Regions from separate parts of the Kitasatospora saccharophila genome, predicted to be linked through region 2. Evidence: riboswitches for the same ligand, from Rfam matches in the RefSeq annotation. Region 2 holds a riboswitch; each other region holds the start of a gene.
What was found. Region 2 has a riboswitch for cyclic di-AMP ahead of ABD345_RS05340 (transglycosylase family protein). Riboswitches for the same ligand answer to the same signal wherever they lie in the genome.
Positions count from the first base shown of each region.

Region 1: another riboswitch for cyclic di-AMP. It lies ahead of ABD345_RS24345 (C40 family peptidase); the one in region 2 lies ahead of ABD345_RS05340 (transglycosylase family protein).
Region 3: another riboswitch for cyclic di-AMP. It lies ahead of ABD345_RS20780 (transglycosylase family protein); the one in region 2 lies ahead of ABD345_RS05340 (transglycosylase family protein).
Region 4: another riboswitch for cyclic di-AMP. It lies ahead of ABD345_RS28920 (M23 family metallopeptidase); the one in region 2 lies ahead of ABD345_RS05340 (transglycosylase family protein).

Region 1 is NZ_BAAANS010000035.1:47,349-51,167, reverse strand. It holds gene ABD345_RS24355 (NYN domain-containing protein) at 1-253, shown strand, start outside; gene ABD345_RS24350 (C40 family peptidase) at 453-1,490, shown strand; cyclic di-AMP (ydaO/yuaA leader) riboswitch at 1,853-2,008, shown strand; gene ABD345_RS24345 (C40 family peptidase) at 2,019-3,089, shown strand; gene ABD345_RS24340 (C40 family peptidase) at 3,298-3,819, shown strand, end outside.
Region 2 is NZ_BAAANS010000005.1:13,567-17,385, forward strand. It holds gene ABD345_RS05335 (hypothetical protein) at 1-710, opposite strand, end outside; cyclic di-AMP (ydaO/yuaA leader) riboswitch at 1,179-1,348, shown strand; gene ABD345_RS05340 (transglycosylase family protein) at 1,354-2,670, shown strand; gene ABD345_RS05345 (hypothetical protein) at 2,775-2,975, shown strand; gene ABD345_RS05350 (AMP-dependent synthetase/ligase) at 3,118-3,819, shown strand, end outside.
Region 3 is NZ_BAAANS010000027.1:104,032-107,850, forward strand. It holds gene eno (phosphopyruvate hydratase) at 1-321, opposite strand, end outside; gene ABD345_RS20780 (transglycosylase family protein) at 613-1,323, opposite strand; cyclic di-AMP (ydaO/yuaA leader) riboswitch at 1,327-1,505, opposite strand; gene ABD345_RS20785 (cytochrome P450 family protein) at 1,758-3,002, opposite strand; gene ABD345_RS20790 (SDR family NAD(P)-dependent oxidoreductase) at 3,159-3,578, shown strand; gene ABD345_RS20795 (nucleoside triphosphate pyrophosphohydrolase) at 3,711-3,819, opposite strand, start outside.
Region 4 is NZ_BAAANS010000047.1:39,772-43,590, forward strand. It holds gene ABD345_RS28905 (TetR-like C-terminal domain-containing protein) at 1-240, opposite strand, end outside; gene ABD345_RS28910 (alpha/beta fold hydrolase) at 240-1,103, opposite strand; gene ABD345_RS28915 (YiaA/YiaB family inner membrane protein) at 1,281-1,571, opposite strand; cyclic di-AMP (ydaO/yuaA leader) riboswitch at 1,798-1,960, shown strand; gene ABD345_RS28920 (M23 family metallopeptidase) at 1,971-2,774, shown strand; gene ABD345_RS28925 (SDR family oxidoreductase) at 2,846-3,652, opposite strand.

The DNA.
Region 1 (3,819 bases), on a different contig from region 2:
GGTGACCTGCGTGTTCGACGGCCAGGACCTCGACGTGCCGGTGATCATGGCCCCGCCGCGCGGCGTCCGGGTGCGGTTCAGCCGGACCGGGGAGACCGCGGACGAGCTGATCCGCCGGCTGGTGCGGGCCGAGCCGCAGGGGCGGCCGGTGGTGGTGGTCTCCGCCGACCGGGAGGTGGCGGACGGGGTGCGCAAGGCGGGTGCCCGGCCGGTGGCCTCGGTGCTGCTGCTGAACCGGCTCGCGCGCAGCTGAAGAGGCGCAGTTGAGACGGGGTCAGGGGACCTCGGGGCGACCGGAGTGTGACGGTCCGGTGAAGGGGGGCGGGTGCCCGGGACCGGAAGCCCCCCGGGAGTGGACGCGGGGGTGGGGACTTCACTAGGGTCTGGCGTCAAACCTATATTCCGGACCATCACTCTTTGGGGTGAGTCCAGCAGGAAGAAGGAGCACCCCCTTGGCCTCCCACCGCCGTCCCAAGCAGCCGAGCCGTGCGCGGATCTCCGTGTTCACCGCCGCCGCCGCGACCGCGGTCGCCCTGACGGCCCAGGCCAGCGCGCACGCCGCCCCGGCCCAGCCGAACAAGGACGAGGTCAAGGCGCAGGTCGACAAGCTGCTGGAGGAGCAGGAGCAGGCGGCCGAGAAGTACAACGGCGCCAAGGAGCGGGCCGACCAGCTGCGCAAGCAGGCCAGCGACCTGCAGGACCAGGTGGCCCGCGGCCAGGAGCAGTTGACCGAGCTGGCCTCCGGGCTCGCGGCGGTGGCCGGGGACCAGTACCGGCAGGGCGGTGTCGACCCGTCGATGCAGCTGATGCTCTCCGCCGACCCGGACCAGTACCTGACCAAGGCGTCCTCCTTCGACCAGGCCGCCAGCACCCAGGCCGAGACGCTCAAGTCCCTCAAGGACCAGCAGCGCCGCCTGGACCAGCAGAAGCAGGAGGCCGCGGCCGTCCTGCACGAGCTGGACACCCAGACCCAGGCGCTCAACGACGCCAAGAACGACGTGAACAGCAAGCTCGCCGAGGCGCAGAAGCTGCTCTCCAAGCTGAACGCCGCGGACCGGGCCGCGATCCTCCAGGGCAGCGGCGGCACCGCCTCGCGCAGCGCCTCCCGGGTCGACCCGTCCACCCTGCCGCAGGCCAGCGGCTACGCGGCGACCGCGGTGGCGGCCGCGCTCGGCAAGCAGGGCTCGCCGTACGTCTGGGGCGCCACCGGTGCGAGCACCTTCGACTGCTCGGGCCTGATGGTGTGGGCCTACAAGCAGGCCGGCGTCTCGCTGCCGCGCACCTCGCAGTCGCAGGGCAGCTACGGCGTGAACGTGGGCACCGACTGGCACAACGCGCAGCCCGGCGACCTGGTCGTCTACTACAGCGACCGGCACCACGTCGGCATGTACATCGGCAACGGCCTGGTGGTGCACGCCCCGCGCACCGGTGACGTGGTGAAGACGATGAAGGTCGACACCCTGCCGATCTCCACCATCCGCCGGGTCTGACGGTCCGAAGAATCGGACAAACGCCCCATAGGGCGACAACTGACGCATCGTGACACGCCCGGACGGGTCGAGATCCCCCTGTGATCCGCGACACGTCCGGGCGAGGCATTTCCCGACCGTATCGTGAGAATTATTACGCTCTGTGTAAGTAATCGATCACGTTCGGTCAGATTCCTCGCGGTATTTGATTCAGAATCAGATTTTTTTCCGACAAGGATTTGAACGGATCACGGATCGGTTACTAGGGTCGTGCTTCGACCACCGCAGAGTCGATCGCCCAAGGGGGGCGGCGGCGGGGGTCGCCGCCGAGTCCGTGACGCAGCGGGCAGACCGTCAACACCGGGTCTGCCGACGGGGATACCCCTGCGGGGGTGCTGTCTAACGGAGCCGGGGAACCACGTTCCCCCGGGGTGAATCGGCGCCGGGACGGCCGCGTGCGGTCGGTGAGGCGTCGTAGGGCACATCTCTTCCGGCCCGAACCCGTCAGCTCACCCGGTAGGCGGTGTGAGGAAGAAGGAGTCCGCCTTCGTGGCGTCCCATCGCCGTCCCAAGCCCGTCGGCCGTGCCCGGGTCTCGATTCTCACTGCCACCGCCGCCGCTGCCGTGGCGCTGTCCGCCCAGGGCGGCGCGCACGCCGACCCCGCGCCCACCAAGGACCAGGTCAAGCAGCAGGTCGACCAGCTCAACGAGCAGGCCGAGGTCAAGACGGAGGCGCTCAACGCCTCCGTCGAGAAGCAGCAGGAGCTGCAGAAGCAGGTCGGCCAGCTCCAGGACCAGCTCGCCCGGCAGCAGGAGCAGGTGACCACCGCGCAGGAGGGCCTGGCGGGCATCGCCGCCGAGCAGTACCGCAGCGGCAGCATGCCGCAGACCATGCAGCTGATGCTCTCCAGCAGCCCGGACTCGTTCCTCGGGGAGGCCGGCACGCTGAACGCGGTCGGCTCCACCCAGGCGGACCTGCTCAAGACCTTCAAGTCCGAGCAGGCCAAGCTCGACGCCCAGCGCAAGGAGGCCGAGTCCAAGCTCGCCGAGCTGGACACCACCACCAAGGCCCTGCAGGCCGACAAGGACGACGTCAAGGCGAAGCTGGCCAAGGCCCAGGAGCTGCTCAACACGCTGACCCAGCAGGAGCGCGACCAGCTCGCCGCCGCCGAGGCGAAGGCCGCCGCGGACGCCAAGGCGAAGGCCGACGCCGCGCAGCGCGCCTCCCGCGACACCGTCCGGGTGGAGCTGAACGCCCCGGCGTCCTCCAGCTTCTCGGGCAACGCGGTCGGCGCGGCGGTCTCCAAGCTCGGCAGCTGGTACTCCTACGGCGCGGCCGGTCCGAGCACCTTCGACTGCTCCGGCCTGATGCAGTGGGCCTACAAGCAGGCCGGCGTGTCGATCCCGCGCACCTCGCAGGCGCAGGCCGGGGCCGGGACCAACCTGGGCACCGACATCGCCAACGCCCGCCCGGGCGACCTGATCATCTACTACGGCGACCAGCACCACGTCGGCATGTACGTCGGCAACGGGCAGATCGTCCACGCCCCGCACACCGGCGCGCAGGTCCGCTACGAGTCGGCGACGGTCATGCCGATCAACCGGATCGTCCGGATCTGACGGTCCGGCACGGCCTCCGGCCCGGTACCCCGCAGGGGGTGCCGGGCCGTTCTCGTCCTGGCGTCCGATTCGCGGTCAAATATTCGTTCCTGTCGGGGTTTGGACTGGATCGATCCGACTCGCTAACCTCTGCCCCCGGGCCCCCGCGAGGACGGCCGTCCGACGGCGGACGGCGGCGGAGGCCGGCCGCAGAACGGAGCCGTCGCACGTGTCCGTGCACCGTCGCACCCCGCTGCCCGGCGTCCAGCGCCTGGCCCGCGCCCTGGCGCTCACCGCCGCCGCCACCGGCGCGCTCGGGCTGACCGTCGGAGGGGCCGCCGCCGCCCCGCTCAGCCCGGCCGAGCCGGTGAGCCGCGGCGAGGTCAAGACCCAGGTCGACCAGCTCTACGAGGAGGCCGAGCAGGCGTCCGAGAAGTACAACGCCGCCCAGGAGCGGCAGCAGCGGCTCCAGGCCGAGGCCGGCAGCCTGCAGGACCAGGTCGCCGCCGGGCAGGAGGAGCTGAACCGGATGCGCGGCGACCTGGCCGCCGTCGCCGCCGACCAGTACCGGTCCCAGGGCGTGGACCCCACCGTCCGGCTGATGCTCGACCAGGACCCCTCCGGCTACCTGACCGGCGCCCGCTCGCTCGAACAGGCCACCTCCCGGCAGGCCGAGAGCCTGCGCGAGCTCGCCGAGCGGCAGCGCCGGCTGGAGGAGCGGCGGCACGAGGCCGGCGCCAAGCTCGCCGAG
Region 2 (3,819 bases):
GCGGCCAGCTTGATCGTGCTGTCGCCGGGCTTCAGCGCGGTGGCGGCGCGGGTCCAGGCGGTGCGGGGGGCGCCGTCCAGCCGCAGGTAGCCCTGGCCGGTGACCCACAGGCCGGTGTCGGTGTCGACGACCGTCATGCCGCCGCCGGCGAAGCGGCGCTCGTCGACCTCGGGGAAGCGCAGGACGTGGGTGTGCGCGCCGTCGGGGGCGAGCGCCAGGGTGCCGCGCACCTCGACGTTGCCGCTGCTGGCCAGGGTCAGCGACCGGTCCGCGGCGAACACCAGCGAGCCGGTCGGTTCCACCAGCAGCGAGCCGACCTTCGCGTCGGCGTCCAGCACCACCCGGTCGGTGATCCGCACCGCGCTGCCGGGCCCGGGCAGCCGTCCGCCCCAGCCCCCGGCGTCCGACCACTTGCGGCCGCCCTGGTCGACCGGCGGGGGTGGCGGGGGCGGCGCGGACGGTCGCGGGCTCCCGGACGCGGGCGGCGGGGCGCCGGTGCCGTGCCGGTGGCCCGCCGGGCTGCCGCTGCCGCCGCCCGGGGCGGGCCGCGCGGCGGGCTCGTCGGCCCCCGCCAGGGACTGCCGCAGGACCACTCCCCCGCCGAGCGCCGTCACCGTCCCGACCGCCAGCCAGGTCAGCATCCTGCGCCGCCCGACCAGCGGCCGCCGGTGCCGCGCCGGCGGCTGCTCGCCGTTCCGCTGCTGTTCCACCTCGGCCGCCCTTCCGGGGCCCGCGACCCCGCGTCGTCGGGGGCAGCATAGGCAGAACGGCCACCGAAAAGCGGCGACTTCCGTTTCGCTTAAGCATCCTGACGTACCGTCAGTCATCAGTTCGACCATTCGGCCACGGCCCCGCCGCGGGCCCCGGCGCACCGGACGAATCAGAAATCGGGCACAAATGCCTCTCGAGAAACCATCACATATGCCGAATATTCACTCACCGATCAGCATAACGCCCAAAACGGGCACAAGATCAGCTATCGCCTGACGCGCGGCCAGGCCCGGTCAGCGGTGCGGGAGTTCGCCGAATGCTCCTTGGTCGCGAATTTCGCACACCGTGACGGCGGTCACAGGCATTTGCGAATCATCCTTAATTCCGCTTAATCTCCTGCCCACGTTCGTGGACACACGAACCCAGTTCACCCGGAACGCCGAGTCCTGCCGCCGGGTGGGCCGGCTCATGCATCAACGCACCACGGCAGGGGCGGGGGAACCAGGTAAGTCGCCCCGGGCGGCCGAGAGGCCGTACGGGGCTTGGGGTGAAGCCGGGCGCACCACGCGGTGCGCGCGGCCGGGCAACTCCAGCCCGAATCCGACAGCTCACCTCGCAGGCGTGGGAGAGGAACGCTTCTTCATGCTGCCCATCAGCGCCAAGCGAGCCCGTCGACTGATCGCCACCACCGGCGTCGTCGGCATCGGCCTCACCATCCCCTGCCTGACCACCGGCACCGCCTCCGCCGCCACCGTGGCGACCTGGGACAAGGTCGCGCAGTGCGAGTCCAGCGGCAACTGGTCCATCAACACCGGCAACGGCTTCTACGGTGGCCTGCAGTTCACCTCCTCCACCTGGGCCGAGTTCGGCGGCACCGCGTACGCCTCGCGCGCCGACCTGGCCACCAAGGACCAGCAGATCGCCGTCGCCGAGAAGGTGCTGGCCGTCCAGGGCCCCGGCGCCTGGCCGGTCTGCTCCGTCCAGGCCGGTCTGACCAAGGGCGGCGCCGCCCCCCAGGTCGACACCTCCGGCTCCTCGTCCTCGTCCACCGCCACCACCACCGGCTCGGACAGCAGCAGCTCCTCGCAGTCGCAGTCGCAGTCGCAGTCGCAGTCCAGCGGCAGCAGCAAGGGCCAGTCCCAGCACTCCTGGTCGCAGGGCAAGTCGCAGGCCCAGACCCAGACCCAGCAGAGCGCCCCGGCCGCCACCGACACCCAGTCGGCCGGCAGCTACACCGTCGTGGCGGGCGACTGGCTGTCCGCCATCGCGCAGAGCCAGCACGTGGACGGCGGCTGGCAGAAGCTGTACGACCTGAACCGCTCGGTCCTCACCGAGGGCCCGGACGTGATCTACCCGGGTCAGCAGCTCTCGCTGGGCGGCGGCAGCAGCACCGCGCAGCAGTCCGCGCCGGCCACCAAGTCCTCCTCCTCGTACAAGGGCTCGTCCTGGAAGAACGGCGGCTCCACCGCCAAGTCCTCCACCACCAAGTCCTCCACCACCAAGTCCTCGACCGGCACCGCGAGCACCGCCACCACCACGGCGAAGACCGCGACCACCACCACGACCGCCACCACCGCGACCACCGCCACCAAGGCGACCGGCTCCAAGGCCGCGGCGATCGACTTCGCGCTGTCCAAGCTCGGCCAGGCGTACGTCTACGGCGGCACCGGCAACGGCGGCTGGGACTGCTCGGGCCTGACCCAGGCCGCGTTCCGCCAGGCCGGCATCAGCCTGCCGCGCGTCGCCGCCGACCAGGCGGACTACTCGACCCGCGTCTCGCTGGACAGCCTGCAGCCGGGCGACCTGCTGTTCTGGTCCAACAACGGCGCCAACTCGGGCGTCTACCACGTCGCGCTGTACATCGGCGACGGCAAGTACGTCGAGGCCGCGAACCCGCGCTCCGGCGTCCGCACCGAGACCATCGCCGACTGGGCCCCCGACTTCGCGGGCCGCGTCTGATCCGCGAGCGGTGAACCGCCGCTGCCCCCGGGGACCCTGGTCGGCCCCGGGGGCAGCGGCCTATCCTCGCCCTGAGAGAAGGCTCGACGACCGGGAGCGGCGGCATGGCGAAGGTGACGATCACGCTGGACGCGGACCTGGCCCTGGAAGTGATGATGCGGGCCGGCACCACCTCCCCCCAGGACGCGGTGGAACTGGTCCTGCGCGACTACCTCTCCACCGACCGCCGCACCATCGCCCGCACCGGCGGCACCCGCGACGGCGAACGCCTCCTCCCCAAGCCCCCCACCCCCGAAGAGGGCTGACGCCCCGACGAGAGCCCTGCCCCTGACGGCGCTCCCCTGGTGGCGCAAGTGCCGCAACTGTCAAGTAACTTACCGTCTAGTAAGTTTACTGGCGAGTACATACCCTGGGCGGACCCCCACCCCCGTCCAAGGGAGTTCGCTCATGGCACACCCCCTCGCCCGTGCCGCCCGCGCCGCCCGTCCGCCCGTGGAGGTGCTGCGCACCGGCGACCGGGTGGTCGAGGCCAGGGCCGCGTACCTGGTGCCGCCGCCCGCGGGCGGGAACCTGGGCGACCTGCCGTTCCGCAACGCGGAGGCCGCGCCGGAGGCGGTGGTGCTGTCCCGCCGCCGGCCGGACGGCTCCTGGCGGGGGGTGACGGCCCGGGAGTTCGCCGAGCAGGTCGCGGCGCTGGCCCGCGGCCTGCTCGCGGTCGGGGTGGGCCCCGGCGCGCGGATCGTGCTGATGTCGCGGACCAGGTACGAGTGGACGCTGCTGGACTTCGCCGCCTGGGCGGCCGGCGCGTGCGTGGTGCCGGTGTACCCGACGTCCGCGGTGGAGCAGGCGGAGTGGATCGTCCGGGACTCGGGGGCGGTGCTGGCGGTCGCGGAGGATGCCGACGCCGCCGAGACGCTGGCCGTGGCGATCGCCCGCACCGGCGGGACGGTCCCGCTGTGGCGGCTGGACGAGGACGCCGTCGGCGAGCTCTCCGCCCTCGGCCGTTCCGTCCCCGCCGAGGCGCTGACCCGCCGCCGGGAGGCCTCCGGCCCGGCGGACGAGGCGACGCTGATCTACACCTCGGGCACCACCGGCCGCCCCAAGGGCTGCCTGCTCACCCACGCCAACTTCCTCACCGAGGCGGCGAAC
Region 3 (3,819 bases), on a different contig from region 2:
GCCGAGCGAGGACTTGTCCGGGGTGGCGTCCAGGTCGAGCATGGCCTGGTCGATGAGGCGCTGCTCGGTGGCGTCGTAGCCGACCAGCTCGGGGCCGATCTGCTCGATCACGGCGAGGACGGCCTTCTCGACGCCCTTGCCGAAGTAGCGGCTCTTGTCGCCGTCACGGAGCTCCAGGGCCTCGAAGGCACCGGTGGAGGCACCCGACGGGACGGCCGCGCGACCGGTGCTGCCGTCGTCGAGACCGACCTCGACCTCGACCGTGGGGTTGCCGCGGGAGTCGAGGATCTCACGGGCTACGACGACATCAATGGACGGCACGAGTGCATCTCCTAGCGGAAGCGGATGTGTGGTCGTTACGACCAGAGCCTAGCCGCACAGCGCCGTGCGGCCACGCCCGGCCGGGCCCCGTCTCACGGTGTGGCCCGGCTACTCGTCGGTAGTTCACCTGTTTGACGCCCGCTCCGCCGCTCCCGGCGGCGCGAACTGCTGCGCACGCGCCGGGAGCGGACGGACGGTCAGGGGACGCGGCCCTCGTCAGGGCTGCGGCGGGGCCTCGTCAGGCCGCCGGGCCGGGGCGTCCCACCTGCCGGGACCGGTGCCGGGCCGGGCTCAGAGGGAGAGCACCTGGCCGGGCAGGATCAGGTCGGGGTCGGCGCCGATCAGCTCGTGGTTGGCCTGGTAGATCCGCTCCCAGCCGCCGGACACGTTCCGCGCGGCGGCGATGCCGGAGAGCGTGTCGCCGTCCTGGACGGTGTAGCCGCCGGCGGGCGCGGCCTGCGGGGCGCTGTTCTGCGGGGCGGCCTGGGGTTCGGCGGCGGGGGCCTGGGGCTTGGCAGCGGGCTCGGCCGGCTTCTTCGACGGCGAGCTCTTCGGCTGCTGGGGCGCGGTCGGGCGCTCCTGGGAGCGCGAGGCGGTGTCCTCGGAGGTGTCGGCGGGCGCGCCGCCCTTGGCGAGGCCGGCCCGCTTGGAGCAGACCGGCCAGGCGCCGGGGCCCTGGGCGGCGAGCACCCGCTCGGCCACCGCGATCTGCTGGGCGCGGCTGGCCTGGTCGGCGCGGGCCGCGTACTGGCCGCCGCCGAAGGCGCGCCAGGTGGAGGAGGTGAACTGCAGGCCGCCGTAGAAACCGTTGCCGGTGTTGATGTTCCAGTTGCCGCCGCTCTCGCACTGGGCCACGCGGTCCCAGGTGTCGACGGGGGCGGCTGCCGCTCCGGTGGCGGCGAGCAGTGGCAGGGCCAGGCCGACCGAGGCCACGCCGGCGGCGGCGATGACCTTCTCGGCCTTGGTACTACGGCGGTGACGAGCAGCGTTGGAGAACAGCACGGGACTTCCTCTCCGCACGCCTGCGAGGTGAGCTGTCGGGTTCGGACCGGGAGGCTGGCCCGGCCGCCGGACGCTCCGGACGCGGTTGCGCCCGTTGCTCGGCGGCTTCACCCCAAGCCGTTGGGACCACGGCGTTCACACTGGTTCCCCCGCTCCTGTCCGGTACCTGGTAGGTGGCCCGAGGACGCGGCGGACAGGACTCGGCGTGCCGCGATCGGGGCCCGCAGCTGCGGGCATGTCGGAGAGTAGGCAAAGCTGACGAGCAATCACAAGCTCATATCACCATGATCACGCCGAAATCACGGATCTTCGTGTCACGTACACGAACGATCCCGGTATGTCCGGATTGATTCCGAGCAGGCGTGCGACGCGCGCCCCCGCCCCGGCGTGTCGTCGGCCCTGCGCGGCGGCGTGTCGCGGGTGCTGAAACGGCGTCAGCGGGGCGTGAAGGAGACCGGGAGGTCGCGCAGACCGCGCATGATCAGCCCGCCCCGCCAGCGCAGCTCGGCCGGATCGGCCGCCAACCGAACGTCCGGAAGCCTGGTCAGTAGGCTGCCGATCGCGCGCTGCCCCTCAAGCCGGGCCAGCGGGGCGCCGATGCAGTAGTGGATGCCGTGACCGAAACCCAGGTGCGGGTTGTCCGAGCGGGCCAGGTCGAGGGTGTTCTCGGCGGAGAACCGGGCCGGGTCGCGGTCCGCCGCGGCCAGCACCACCAGCACCGGGTCGCCGACCGGGATCTCCACCCCGCCGATGGCCAGCGGCGCGGTGGCGAACCGCCAGGTGGCCAGCTCCACCGGGCCGTCGTAGCGCAGCAGTTCCTCGACGCCGGTCTCCAGCAGGCCGGACTCGCCGCGCCCCAGCGACTCCTGGAGCAGGGTGCGCTGGTCCGGGCTGCGCAGCAGCGCGTACATGCCATTGCCGATGAGGTTGATGGTGGTCTCGAACCCGGCGAAAAGCAAGATGAAGGCCATCGCCGCGGCCTCGTTCTCGCTCAGGTGCTCGCCGTGGTCGCTGGCCCGGATCAGGCCGGAGATCAGGTCGTCGCCGAGGTCGGCGCGCTTGCGGTGGATCAGGTCGGCCAGGTAGCCGCGGATCTGCTTGACGGCCCGGCCGACCCCTCCCCTCTTACCGCCCACGTGTCGGATCATCATCCCGGCCCAGTCGCGCAGGTCGTCCTGGTCCTCGGCCGGGACGCCGAGCAGGTCGCAGATCGCGTAGATGGGGAGCGGGAAGGCGAACTCGTGGATCAGGTCGGCCTCGCCGCGGCCGGCGAAGGAGTCGATCAGCCGGTCGGTGATCTCCCGCACCCGCGGTTCGAACTCGGCCACCCGGCGCGGGGTGAACGCCTTGGAGACCAGCCGGCGCAGCCGGGTGTGGTCCGGCGGGTCGATGTTCAGCAGGTGGGTCATCAGGTCGGCCTGCCGCTCGCCGGGGATGCCGACCCGGCCGCTGCGGTGGGCCTGCTCGCTGTGGTGCGCCGGGTTCTTGGACAGCCGGGCGTCCGCGAGCGCCTGCCGGGCGTCCGCGTAGCGGGTGACCAGCCAGGCGTCGACCCCGCTCGGCAGGGTGGTGCGGTGCACCGGCGCGTGCTCCCGCAGCCAGGCGTACGCCGGGTAGGGGTCGGCGGCGAACTCCCAGGTGAACAGTGGCGGCTGGGGTGCGTGGGGCTGGTCTGGCATGTCTTGACCGTATCGGGAAGCGCCGGTGCGTGAGTCTGGTCACCTGGTGGGTAATCCCTGTTGCGGAGCGTCGGGGCGAGCCTACGATCCTCCGATAACCACCGTGGGCGGCGTGCGGGTCGGCCACGGGTGCGCGCTCTGAAAGGGGAGCAGGCCATGCGAGTAGCCGGGGCAGTGGTGGTCATCGCGGTGCTCGACGGGGGTTCGGGGGCCGACCTGGCCCGCCGGTTCTCCGCCGCCGGCGCCGCCGGCCTGCTCATCGCCGACCTGCGCCCCGGCATCGCCGAGGACCTGGCCGCCGAACTCGACCGCCCCGGCTGCCCGGTGGTCGGCGTCTCCGGCGACATCCACCACCCGGCGGACATCGCCGCGCTGGTCGACACCGCCGTCAAGCACCTCGGCCCGATCGACCTGTTCGCGGTCGCCGGCCCGGACGGCGAGCGGATCGTCCAGCTCGCCGACCTGCCCGGCCACCTCGACCCGCTGGCCGAGGTCCTCGCCCTGGTCGGCGAGGCCATCGGCGAGGTCGTCCCGACCCAGCGCCGCCCGGTCGCCGACGTCCCGCTGGCCGGCTAGGGCCGGCAGCAGCTCCCGCGGCAGCACGTAGATGCCGTTGCCGATGAGGTTGATGGTGGTCGAGAAGTCCGCGAAGAGCAGGACGAAGGACATCGCCGCGGCCCGCGTGCCACCGGGCGGCGGCCCTGCCCTCTACTCCTCCGCCAGCCCCTCCGCCGCCCGGACCGCCGCGCGGTAGCGGCGGGCCGCCGCGCGCAGCGCCGCGTCCACGTCGACGCCCCGGTCGTGCGCCTGCTGGGCG
Region 4 (3,819 bases), on a different contig from region 2:
GTCCCGGGAGTGCCCGAGGACGGCGGCGGCCAGGTGGTCGGCCAGCTCCCCGGTGGTGCGGACGGCGACCAGGCGGCGCAGTTCGGGCAGGCCGCCGGCCACGTGCTTGTACAGCGACGGGGTGGCCACCCCGGCCCTGGCGGCGACCGCGGCCAGGGTCAGCGCCTCGGCGCCGCGCTCGTCGATCAGTTCCAGGGCGTGGTCCACCACGGCGGCGGTGGAGAGTCCGGCGCGGGGCATCAGCGGGCGGTCCCGTTCTCGTCGGTCGGTCCGGCCGGGCCGTCGAGCTCGGCGAGGAAGGGCAGCAGGGCGTCGGCGACGGCCTGCGGGCGGCCGGCCATCGGGTAGTGGCCGGCGCCGGCGATCATCACCTTGCGGCCGCGCAGCGCGGCGGCCTGCCGGTCGGCGACCAGCTCCGGGTCCGGGAAGTCGGGATCCCGCTCGCCCATCAGCACCAGCGCGGGCACGTCGACCGCCGCGCACCAGCCGACCGGCGCCGAGTCGCCCTTCAGGTAGCCGCGCAGCGCCGCCTTGCGGGCCGGCTCGCGGAGCATCGCGGCCAGGCCGGCCCGGTACTCCTCGAAGTCGGCGGGCCGGGCGGCGGCCGGGTAGTAGAACTTCTGCATCGAGCCCCACAGGCCCGGGAAGGCGCTGACCAGCGGGGCGGCCAGGCCGAACAGCGCCTTCTGGAAGGCGTTCAGCGGCAGGTTCTCGATGAAGGCGTCGACCAGCACCACCCCGCCGGTCCGCTCGGGGGCGAGCGCCGCGGCCCGCACCACGGTGGCGCCGGTGTACGAGCTGCCCACCAGGACGGCGCCGCGCAGGTCCAGGTGCTCCAGCAGGGCCACCAGGTCGTCCGCGATCGCCGCCGGGGTGTGGTCGGTGAAACCGGTGGAGGACTCGCCCATGCCGCGCAGGTCCATGGTGACCACCCGGTGCCCGGCGGCCCCCAGCAGCGGGGCGAGGAAGCGGTAGACGGCCCGCCGGTCGAGCATGCCGGGCAGCAGGACGACCGGGGTGCCGGGGCCGGCGGCGTCGTCGAAGGCGATCCGGCCGCCGGGGACGTCGAGGTACCGGGTGGTGGTGCCGAGGGTGCTGTTCATCGCGGGCCTCCTGGGCGGGCGTCGTCCGGCGCTCCGGGCTCGGTGCCCGGCTCCTGCCGATAGCCATAAAGCTAAGGCTAATAGCCTTAGCCGTCAAGCCCGGCGGGTGCGCCCGTCGGCGGGCGCGCCCCGGATCCCGTCCGTCCCGGGCCCCGTCCGTCCCGGACCCTGTCCGGCTCAGATCCCGTCGGCCCGGAACGGGTCGTGCTCGGAGAGCAGCTTCTCCAGCCGGGCCTGGTCGACCCGGCTGGTGATCGCGCCCTCCTCCTGGCGGTCCCGGATCACCTTGGCCAGCGTGAACGCGGAGGTGACCTGGTAGAGCAGGCCGACGGCGAGGAAGGCGCGCATCCACGCGCTGACCGGGAGGTAGGCGACCCCCAGGGCCAGGGCGGCGGTCGCGAACGCGAAGGACGCGACGGCCTGCAGGTAGTAGGCGGACGTGGTGCGGCGGGGTACGGGAGCGGTCATGGGGCCAGGGTCCCGCCGGGGCGCGGGCAGGTCGTGAGTACGGATACTCAACTGCTCCGTCACGGTCCGTCATGGCCGGATCCGGGTGCATCGACGAACCGTCACAAATCGCCCATAGGGCGTCAGGAAACTTTCACTGCACCCAGGAAGGCGCTTGGAATCATGGGGTCCATAGGATTAACGTTTGATAACGCAGCGCGGTCGGCAACGCCGTAACCATGCGGCACCGTGCGCCACGCCTAATCCATCCGGTCCTGCCCCGCGGCAGGTCCAGGAGCCGGGGAACCACGTTCCACCGGGGTGAATCGGGACGGCCCTGGGCCCGACCGTAGGAGACCTTCCACCTCCGAACCCGTCAGCTAACCCGGTCGGCGGCAGGGAAGGAAGGAGCGCGCCCCCGTGGCGTCGACCTACACCGAGAGCACCGGCACCCAGCTGCTCGACCACCCGGTCGAGGCCGAGCCCGTCCGGCACCGGCTCCCCCGCCAGGCCCGCACCGGCGCGCCCCTGCTGGGCGTCACCGCGATGACCGCCGCGCTCGGCGCCACCGGTCTCGCCGCCGCTCCCGCCCAGGCCGCCCCCGCGCCCGCCCCGGCCCCGGTCACCGCCGCCGACGAGGTCTCCGACGACCTGCTCGCCGCCGACCCCGGACTCGCCCTCGCCGCCCGCATCCTGCAGCAGGCCGACGGGCAGCGCACCGACGCCGAGGAGTCCGCCCGGCTGGCCGCCGCCCAGGAGGCCGAGGCCAAGCGTGCCGACCGGCGGGCCGAGGCGACCACGACGGCCGCCGCACCCGGCACCGACCGCTCCGCACCCGCCCTCCCGCTCACCGGCTACCGGCTGGGCGACGGGTTCTCGCAGGCCGGCCTGCACTGGGCGCACCTGCACAACGGGCTGGACTTCGCCGCCCGCACCGGCACCCCCGTCACGGCCGTCGCCGCCGGCACCGTCACCGCCGCGGGCTGGTCCGGCACCTACGGCTACCGCGTCGTCCAGACCCTCCCCGACGGCACCGAGCTCTGGTACTGCCACCTCGCCCGGATCACCGCCGCCCCCGGCGAGGCCGCGCCCGGCACCCTCCTCGGCACCGTCGGCTCCACCGGCAGCGCCACCACCCCGCACCTCCACCTGGAGGTCCGCCTCGCCGACGGCTCCCCGGTCGACCCGCTGCCCTGGCTCCGCCACCTCGGCCTCCAGCCGTGACCGGCGGCCGCGACCGCCGGGGCCGCTGACCCCGGGACCGCGGCCGACGCCCCGGCACGACCGTCGCGCCCTCAGCTCGCCTGGCCGGTCGGCATCACGGTGACCTGCTGGAGGTTGACCCGCGGCGGCAGGGCGGCCAGGAAGCCGACCGTCCTGGCGATGTCGCCGGGGGTGAGCCACTCCATCGCCTCCTTGGAACCGTCCAGCCAGGCGAGCGCGCCCCGGTCGGTGACGTGCGACTGGAGCTCGGTGTCGACGATGCCGGGCTCGATCGCCGAGACCCGGACCCGCTTGGCGCCCAGCTCGGCCCGCAGGTGCAGCGAGAGGTGGGTGACGTACGCCTTGGTCGCGGAGTAGACGGCGAAGGTCGGGAAGAGGTTCCGCGCCGCGATCGACGAGGTGTTGACCAGGTCGGCGACCCCGCGCTCGGCCGCGGCCGCGACCAGCTGCGGGGTGAACGCGCCGATGACGTTCATCAGGCCGGACACGTTCAGGTCGATCTGGTGCTGCCACTGCTCCACGGCCAGCTCCTCGACCGGCGCCGGGAGCATCACCCCCGCGTTGTTGAACAGCAGGTCCGCGCCGCCCAGTTCGGCGGCGACCCGGTCGGCGGCGGCCCGCACCGAGACCGGGTCGGTGACGTCCGCGGCGATCGCCAGGGCGGTGCCGCCGGCCCGCCCGATCCGGTCGGACAGCGCGGCCAGCCGCTCGGCGCGGCGGGCCAGCAGGACGACCCGGGCGCCCAGCCCGGCGAGCTCCTCGGCGGTGGCCGCGCCGATGCCGCTGGAAGCGCCGGTGACCACGGCGACGCGGCCGGTCAGCGGCCGGTCGGCGGGTGCGGCGGGGGCGGCGGCGGGAGTGCTGGTGGATGCGGACATGGTGGGCCTTCTTCCGTGCGGAGCAGGGGAGTTGCGACACCGGGGAGTCCCGGGCACGACTCCAGCACACCAGCCCGGCGGCCCCGCGGACGGCCCCGGGCGGACCCTGCGCCGACTGGTACCGGCAGGACCACCCTCGCCCCGCCGGCGCACCCGCCGGGGCCGCA